Regions from separate parts of the Rothia sp. P7208 genome, predicted to be linked through region 1. Evidence: predicted binding sites of a transcription regulator. Region 1 holds the regulator's gene; the other holds the start of a gene.
What was found. The regulator LexA, encoded in region 1, represses DNA repair genes until DNA is damaged. The targets are predictions, from matches to a motif close to TCGAACANNTGTTCGA.
Positions count from the first base shown of each region.

Region 2: uvrA (excinuclease ABC subunit UvrA) is a predicted target of LexA. The motif match lies at 1,613-1,628, and genes of this name have one in related genera.

Region 1 is NZ_JBLXXW010000004.1:124,718-129,159, forward strand. Features, by position in the region: gene hflX (GTPase HflX) at 1-17, shown strand, start outside; gene ACN084_RS05790 (ATP-dependent DNA helicase) at 14-2,053, shown strand; gene lexA (transcriptional repressor LexA) at 2,127-2,837, opposite strand; gene ACN084_RS05800 (LysM peptidoglycan-binding domain-containing protein) at 3,121-3,510, shown strand; gene ACN084_RS05805 (histidinol-phosphate transaminase) at 3,563-4,442, shown strand, end outside.
Region 2 is NZ_JBLXXW010000003.1:64,828-69,269, reverse strand. Features, by position in the region: gene ACN084_RS04840 (formate--tetrahydrofolate ligase) at 1-649, shown strand, start outside; gene ACN084_RS04835 (MBL fold metallo-hydrolase) at 749-1,432, opposite strand; gene uvrA (excinuclease ABC subunit UvrA) at 1,661-4,442, shown strand, end outside.

The DNA of each region.
Region 1 (4,442 bases):
AGGTTTCTTCTCGATGAGTTCTTGTGAAGAACGGGTGAGCGCTCCTACTGGAGAAGAACTTGAGACGTTGCCTGGAGCGAAGCCTGCTCTTGAACTACTAGATCATGTGATTGCTTCTAGCGGGGGAGAACAGCGTGCTGGGCAACGGAAAATGCTCGCTCATGTGGCTCAGTCCTTTGAACTGAAACGGCATCTGCTGGTCCAAGCTGGTACGGGAACGGGAAAGTCTTTGGGCTATCTGATTCCTGCTGTTTATTATGCTCAATTTTCGGATAAGCCTATTGTGGTTGCGACGGCGACTTTGGCGTTGCAAACGCAGATTATCAATCGTGATTTACCGCAACTTTTAGAAACCCTTTCGAATGTTCCTGAGGGTCAAACTGATGTTGCTGTTCTCAAGGGCCGTAATAATTATGTGTGTGTTCATAAGCTTGAGGGCGGTTACCCCGACGATGAACAAGAGGATACTCTTTTTGCTGCAGATGTGGCCAGTGGTTCTGTTGGCCGTCTTGGTCAGGAAGTGTTGCGTCTTCGTCAGTGGGCTCAGACAACTGATACTGGTGACAGGGACGATATTAAACCCGGTGTTTCTGATCGTGCTTGGCGTCAAGTCTCTGTTTCTGCTGCTGAATGTTTGGGTAAACGCTGTCCTTTGGTGGAGTCTTGTTTTAGTGAGCTTGCGCGTGAGAAGGCTGCTCAATCAGACATTATTATTACGAATCATGCTCTTTTAGCGATTAATGCTTTTGAAGGTATTGGTGTTTTGCCGGAGCATGAGGTTGTTGTTATTGATGAGGCACATGAGTTGGCAGACCGTGTGGCGGGTGCTGTGACGGGCTCTCTTTCTGCCGGAATGGTATATTCGGCTGCTCGTTTGGTGCGTAAACACACGAAAGCTAGTTCTGATCCTTTAGAACATGCTGGTAGCGCTTTAGAAACGTCTTTACGTGGCGTTGCTGCAGAGCTTTTACCTCGTGGCTTGACGGAGAGTATTGCTCATTCTGTGGAGCTGGTGCGTGAAGCTGCACGTGTAGCATTATCTGATACGAAAAGTGACTCTAAAGATAGTGATGCACCACGTCAGTTGGCGCGTAGCGCTCTTTCAGAGTTATTAGAGATAGCTGAACGGTTATTGGGCGCTGACGAGCATCATGAGGTGGTGTGGCTATCTCGTCCACAGTTGTGGGAAGCTGGGCGTGGTTATGCTCCTGCTTCTGATGATGACCCCGCAACGTTGTATATTGCTCCTTTATCGGTTGCGATGCAGTTACGTGAAGGACTTTTTGACGGGCGGACGGTGGTGCTGACCTCTGCAACGTTAAAGTTGGGGGAATCTTTTGATGTGGTTGCGCATTCTTTGGGGCTGAGCGGTGCAGGTGCTCCTCGATGGGAGGGGCTAGATGTTGGTTCTCCTTTTGATTACCCTAAACAAGGTCTGCTGTATGTTGCTGCTGATATTGCTAAACCATCTCAGGGGATTTCTACTGCTCAATTAGAGCGTATGTGTGAGCTGGTAGAGGCTTCTAACGGTGGTGCTTTGGGGCTTTTTTCTTCGAGGCGTGCGGCTGAGGATGCGGCAGAGTATCTTCGTGAACATACCGATGTTTCTGTTCTGGTGCAGGGGGAGTCTTCGCTTGGCTCTTTGGTGAAGGAATTTTCTGAGGATAGAGATTCGTGTCTTTTTGGGACGATGAGTTTGTGGCAGGGTGTTGATGTGCCGGGGGATTCTTGCCGTCTGGTACTGATTGATCGTATTCCGTTCCCTCGTCCTAACGATCCTTTGATGCAGGCTCGTACTCGGTCTGTTGCTTCTCGTGGTGGTAACGGTTTTATGAGTGTTTCTGCGTCATATGCGGCTGTTCGTATGGCTCAGGGTGTGGGGCGTTTGATTCGTTCTAGTGATGATCGTGGTGTGGTTGCTGTTCTTGATTCTCGGTTGGCTACTCAACGGTATTCTGGATATTTGATGAGTGCTTTGCCTCCTTTTTGGAAGACTACAAGAACTGATGTTGTATGTGGCGCTTTGCATCGCTTGCATACACAAGTGAGTTAGCGCATAAAAATATTGGGTGTGTTCCTGTTAGAGGCAGGAATACACCCAATATATTTTTTATGTGGTTTTGGTATTAGAGACTTCGTAATACTGATACGACTTTGCCCATGATGGTGGCGTTATCGCCGAGTATGGGTTCGTATCGGGTGTTTTGTGGTAGTAGCCAGGTGTGTCCGTCGCGTTGGCGGAAAGTTTTGACGGTTGCTTCGTCTTCGAGGAGTGCTGCAACGATATCTCCATTATTTGCGGTTTGTTGTGCACGGACGACAACCCAGTCTCCGTCACAGATTGCTGCGTCAATCATGGAGTCTCCTTTGACGTGGAGCATGAATAAGTCTCCGTTGCCAACAATTTGGCGTGGCAATGTCATGACGTCTTCGACGGATTGTTCTGCGGTGATGGGACCGCCTGCGGCGATTCTTCCGACTAGGGGTACTACAGCGAAATCTTCGCTGTTGTGTTGAGGTGTTGGTAACTGAACGATGACCGATTCGGTGCTTTTTTCTTCAGTCGTTTCTTGTTCTTCTGCGAGTATTTCGATGGCTCGTGGGCGTTTGGGGTCTCGTCGGATGTAGCCTAGTTTTTCTAGTTGTGAGAGCTGGTGTGTTACTGATGATAAGGATGCGAGACCTACGATATCTCCAATTTCTCGCATTGAAGGGGGGTAACCGTGGGTGTCTATAGCTTCAGAGATGGCAGTCAAGATGTGTTGTTGACGTGAACTGAGAGGTTTTCTGCCAGATTGTGGCGCAATAGTAGCGCTGGAGTATGTGTTATCGCTCACGGCGTTCCTTTGTCCATGTTGAGGGGCCTGTCTAATGATGTTCTGGCGTAGCACCCCTAGCCATTGCTGACATAGGGGATTTTAAAAGTCGTTAAACACTACCTGCCAATAAACAGTGTTAGGACAAGAGTATGGCACGTATCGAAAAAGTTCAAACATTTGTTCTAGTTTTTCTCGACTATATTCGAATTTTCTGATAGTACATATGTACTATATAGAACATAGTTTCGATTTATTCAGGGTGAATATTCGATATATAGCTCTATTGCTATCAGGAGGAAATATGTCAAACGTTCTGTCTTTCAAAGGTTCAGCACCTGTACGTGTCGTAGTCTCTTCACGTTCAATGCCACAGAACACCTCACGAGTTTATTGGGGCAACTATCGTATTTCCTTTCTAATAGGCGTGGTTCTTTGCTGCATCGCATTATTGACTCTATTAGCCTGTTTTTACGTGGTGAACACCGCCCATGCTTCAACGATGCAAGAGCTACATCAAGTGACCGAACAAGTCACGGTTGGATACGGTGATACTTTATGGAGTATTGCTGAAGAACATTCTGCAGGTATGGATGTTCGTGACGTTTTGCTTCACATCATACAAATTAACGATTTATCATCAACATCCCTAGATATTGGGCAAAAGCTCGAAGTGCCTATCTACTCGTCTTGAGAACTTGAGAGAAGAATGTGCGATGACTATCTGTTCTCGATAGACTGTAGGAGTGAATGAAGCATTAGACCCCCTTTCAGCATTACCTATTCGTGACGACTTACGAGGGCGCTCTCCCTATGGTGCTCCGATGATTGATGTTCCTATTACTCTCAACGTCAACGAAAATACGCACCCAATGCCTCAAGAAGTTATTGACGCAATTACCGCAGAAATAGCAACGGTAGCGCGTACCCTGAATCGTTACCCCGATAGGGAATTTACGGCTCTTCGTGAAGAACTCGCCGACTATCTAGGACACGGACTTAAACCCGAAAATATTTGGGCTGCTAACGGTTCTAATGAAGTATTGCAACAGTTATTCCAAGTCTTTGGTGGGCCAGGACGAAGCGTGATGAGCTTCGTCCCTACCTATTCGATGTACCCTCTCTTAGCTGATGGAACAAACACTCGCTTCATCGCGGGAAAACGCGCACCCGATTTTTCTCTCGATGCAACATCTGCTGTCACCCAAATTCAAAAACATCGACCAAATATCGTTGTTTTATGTTCTCCTAATAACCCAACAGGAACAGGGCTTGGGCTAGACGTTATTGAAGCTGTCTACGAAGCAATGCAAGAGCACGAGGGTGTCACCATCGTGGACGAAGCGTACGCTGAATTCGCTCAAGATACCTCTGCTCATGCGCTAACTCTTCTGCCAAACCGCCCTCGACTGGTCGTAAGCCGTACCATGAGTAAAGCCTTTGCTTTTGCCGGAGCTCGGTTAGGATATTTTGCCGCAGACCCCGCGATTGCTGATGCGGTGCGTCTTGTTCGCTTGCCGTACCATCTATCCAGCGTCACACAGGCTGTCGCAATAGCAGCCTTACGCCATCGAGAAGGACTGCTCGCTAACGTACAAGATATTAGAACCCAACGTGACCGTATCG
Region 2 (4,442 bases), on a different contig from region 1:
TCTTCCACCAGAGCTTCTGGAAGAGAACCCACACGATGTAGAAGCTGGCGCAGCAAACCTCAAAAAACATTTAGATATCGTTCGCAGCTTCGGAGTACAACCTGTCGTTGCCATCAACGCTTTCCCTAGTGATTACCCTTCAGAGCATGAGGTGATTGCGCGTATCGCTGAAGAATCAGGTGCCCGTGTTGCTATCCATCGTGGCGTCGCTGAAGGTGGACGAGGGACTGTAGAACTTGCAGAAGCAGTCGTTCAAGCATGTGAAGAATCGCATGAGCTCACCTACACCTACAATGACAACGACTCCCTCGCTGAAAAGATTCAAAAAGTTGCTGTCAACGTATACGGCGCAGACGATATTGAGCTGAGTGCATCTGCTCGAAAACAATTACGTCGTTTTGAAGAGCTTGGTTACGGGAAACTTCCGGTTGTTATCGCCAAAACACACCTTTCAATATCTTCTGACCCCAAACTCAAAGGCGCACCTACAGGTTGGACTATGCCCGTACGCGAAGTGCGTCTGGCAGCGGGGGCCGGATACGTTTACGCCATTTGTGGCACCATGCGCACCATGCCCGGGCTAGCTAAATCTCCAGCAGCTGAGCGCATCGGTTTTGACGCAGAAGGAAAAATTACTGGACTGTTCTAAACCAACAGTTTGTACTCCTATCACGACAAATAGCTGGTGGTGGAGAACCTTGCAAGAGGTTCTCCACCACCAGCTATATGTACAACATAGTGTGTTTGACTACCAGCCGCGCTCTTTCCACTGCTCTAGAGACGGACGCTCCTGACCTAACGTCGTGCCCTTCCCGTGACCTGGAAGAACCACCGTGTCATCCGGAAAAACATCAAATAATTTTGTGGTGACATCATGGAAGAGAGAACAAAAATCTTCTGGAGAATCTGTTTTACCGACTCCACCAGGGAAGAGAGAATCGCCAGAGAAAATAACTGTCGGAAGGCCCTCAGCCGTGAGAACACATGCAATAGAACCAGGGGTATGACCTACTAAAGAAATGGTTTCTAAACGATACGAAGAATACTCAAAACGCTCTTGACCATGAAGCTCGTGATGTACCCGATAATTTTCTTGGGACTCAATAGCCTGAATATCTGCTGCCCCAGCATACGTTTTTGCACCAGAGCTCTCAGCAACAGCTTCTAAAGCGCGGATATGATCCCAATGCCCGTGGGTTGTAAAAATAGTCGTAATCCTTGCCGAACCGCCACCATCTAAAACATCATGGCATGCAACGTCACGAGCAAAAGAACATAGACGTTCAGCATCTGCTGCAGCATCAATCATGACCTGCTCACCACTACGAATATCGGTGAGTAGATAAACATTATTTTCCATCTGCGAGACGGACAACGAACGAATCGTTATATCATCAGTCGAAAAAAGAAGAGTACCGAGAGAATCTGTCATGGTATGTAGTCTACTTGGAAAACTTGCTCTACCAGAAGCTCTATGACAGACCAAGACACTAACCGCTCCAAACTAAAACCCCAGCATCCTAGACGAAAAAGAATCCCCATGAGTGAAGTTATATGCGTCAAACTTTTGCACCTCTTGCAACGTAGAGTAGTCAAAGCACCAGAAAACACTTAGAATATATCTTCGAACACATAGATAGTTTTAAGACTGAGGAACACCATGGCAGAGACAACTGCACATCAACAAAACCAAGAACATATCCACGTTCAAGGTGCACGAGAAAACAACCTCAAAAATGTAGACCTCGTTATACCAAGAAACTCCATGGTCGTTTTCACCGGACTCTCCGGCTCCGGAAAATCTTCACTAGCGTTCGATACCATCTTCGCTGAAGGGCAACGCCGCTACGTAGAATCCCTCTCAGCCTATGCACGAATGTTCCTCGGACAAGTAGATAAACCTGACGTAGATTTTATTGAGGGCCTCTCGCCAGCAGTTTCCATCGACCAGAAGTCTACCTCAAAAAACCCTCGCTCTACCGTCGGAACTATCACCGAAATCTACGACTATATGCGCCTTCTCTGGGCACGTATCGGACACCCGCATTGCCCCGAATGTGGAGAAGAAATCTCACAACAGAGCCCTCAACAAATCGTCGATCAGCTCATGGCACTACCCGAGAAAACCCGTTTTCAAGTGCTATCTCCCGTCGTCTCAGCACGTAAAGGAGAATTCGTCGACCTCTTCCTAGAACTCTCTGCACAAGGGTTTTCTCGCGCTCGCGTCGACGGAGAGAACATTCAACTTTCTGACCCACCAAAACTCGCTAAACAATATAAACACACTATTGAGGTTGTCGTAGATCGTCTCGTCATTAAAGACAGCATCCAACAACGTCTCACAGACTCCATCGAAACCGCTCTTAAACTGAGCGAAGGAAACGTGCTCATTGACTTTGTCGATGAAGATGAAAACTCACCGACACGTACACGACGTTTTAGCGAACATTTAGCATGCCCTCAAAATCATCCTGTGCAAATGGAAGAAATTGAACCGCGTGTGTTCTCCTTCAACTCCCCATTTGGCGCGTGTTCTGCTTGTGATGGTATTGGGTTTACTCTCGAAGTCGATGAAGACCTGATTATTCCTAATCCTCAAGCAACGATTCGTGAAGGTGCAATTGCTCCGTGGTCACAAGGTAAAGCAACCTCCGAATACTGGATACGTTTGCTAGAAGGCCTTGCACAGGAACTTGACTTCAGCCTTGATACTCCATGGAATAAACTTCCCGCAAAGATTCGTCAGAGCATTCTTAACGGTAAAGATTATAAGGTTACTGTCTCGTATCGAAATCGGTTTGGACGTGAACGACGCTATACCTCTGGTTTTGAAGGCGTCTACGCATACATTAAACGTAAACACGAAGAAACCGAATCTGAATGGTCTAAAGACCGTTACGAACAATATATGCGTAACGTTGCGTGCTCTACCTGTAGGGGAGCACGTCTCAACCGCACGATACTGGCGGTCACTGTAGGCGGAGCTTCCATCGCCGATATTACGGAGATGCCGCTACGAGAGGCTCTTGAGTTCATGCGTTCACTTTCTTTGAGCGAACGTGAAGCGCACATCGCCGACCTCGTACTCAAAGAGATTGACGCGCGTTTGCAGTTCTTACTTGATGTGGGACTAGACTATCTGACATTAGGGCGTGCTGCGTCTACGCTCTCAGGCGGTGAAGCGCAGCGTATTCGTCTAGCCACTCAAATAGGCTCTGGCCTCGTTGGTGTTCTTTATGTGTTAGATGAGCCTTCTATTGGGCTTCACCAAAGAGATAATCGACGTTTAATTGAGACGTTAACAAAATTGCGGGACATGGGAAACACTCTCATCGTGGTAGAACATGATGAAGACACCATGAAAGAAGCGGACTGGATTGTGGATGTTGGTCCTGGTGCTGGTGAACATGGTGGGCGAGTCGTTCATTCTGGAACCTATGAGGAGCTGCTCAACAATACAAAATCGCTGACTGGCGACTATATGGCAAAGCGTCGTGTCATTGATATTCCCAAGGATCGTCGTGCCATTGATAAAAAACGTATGCTCAAGGTATGCGGAGCACGCGAAAACAACCTAAAAAATATTGATGTTTCGTTCCCTCTCGGTGTTTTAACCGCGGTGACGGGTGTTTCTGGTTCAGGTAAATCCACCTTGGTCAATGACATTCTTTACACGGCATTAGCTCAGAAACTTAACGGAGCTAAGCAAGTGCCTGGACGTCATACAAAAATTGTTGGTTCTGAACATCTCGATAAGATTATTCACGTGGATCAGTCTCCCATTGGTCGTACGCCTCGTTCTAACCCTGCAACATATACTGGGGTTTTTGACCATATTCGTAAACTTTTTGCTGAGACTCAAGAAGCAAAAATGCGTGGTTATCTGCCGGGGCGTTTTTCGTTTAACGTCAAGGGTGGACGATGCGAGGACTGTTCTGGCGATGGAACTCTTAAAATTGAGATGAACTTCTTGCCAGATGTGTATGTTCCGTGCGAAACCTGCCACGGCAAACGATATAACCGCGAGACCTTAGCGGTCTTGTACAAAGGTAAGAGTATCGCTGACGTTCTTGAAATGCCAGTTGAAGAGGCTGCTGAATTCTTTGCCGCTTTTTCTCCCATTGCCCGCCATCTGAATACTTTGGTTGATGTGGGCTTAGGCTATATTCGGTTAGGGCAGCCTGCTACAACGTTATCGGGTGGAGAAGCTCAGCGTGTTAAACTCGCATCTGAATTGCAGAAACGTTCTAATGGGCGTTCTATCTATGTTCTTGATGAGCCAACAACGGGTCTGCACTTTGAAGACATCCGAAAGCTACTACATGTACTTCAGGGGCTTGTTGATAAAGGAAACTCTGTCATCACTATTGAGCATAATCTTGACGTTATTAAATCTGCTGACTGGGTGATTGATATGGGCCCTGAAGGTGGTAGCGGTGGCG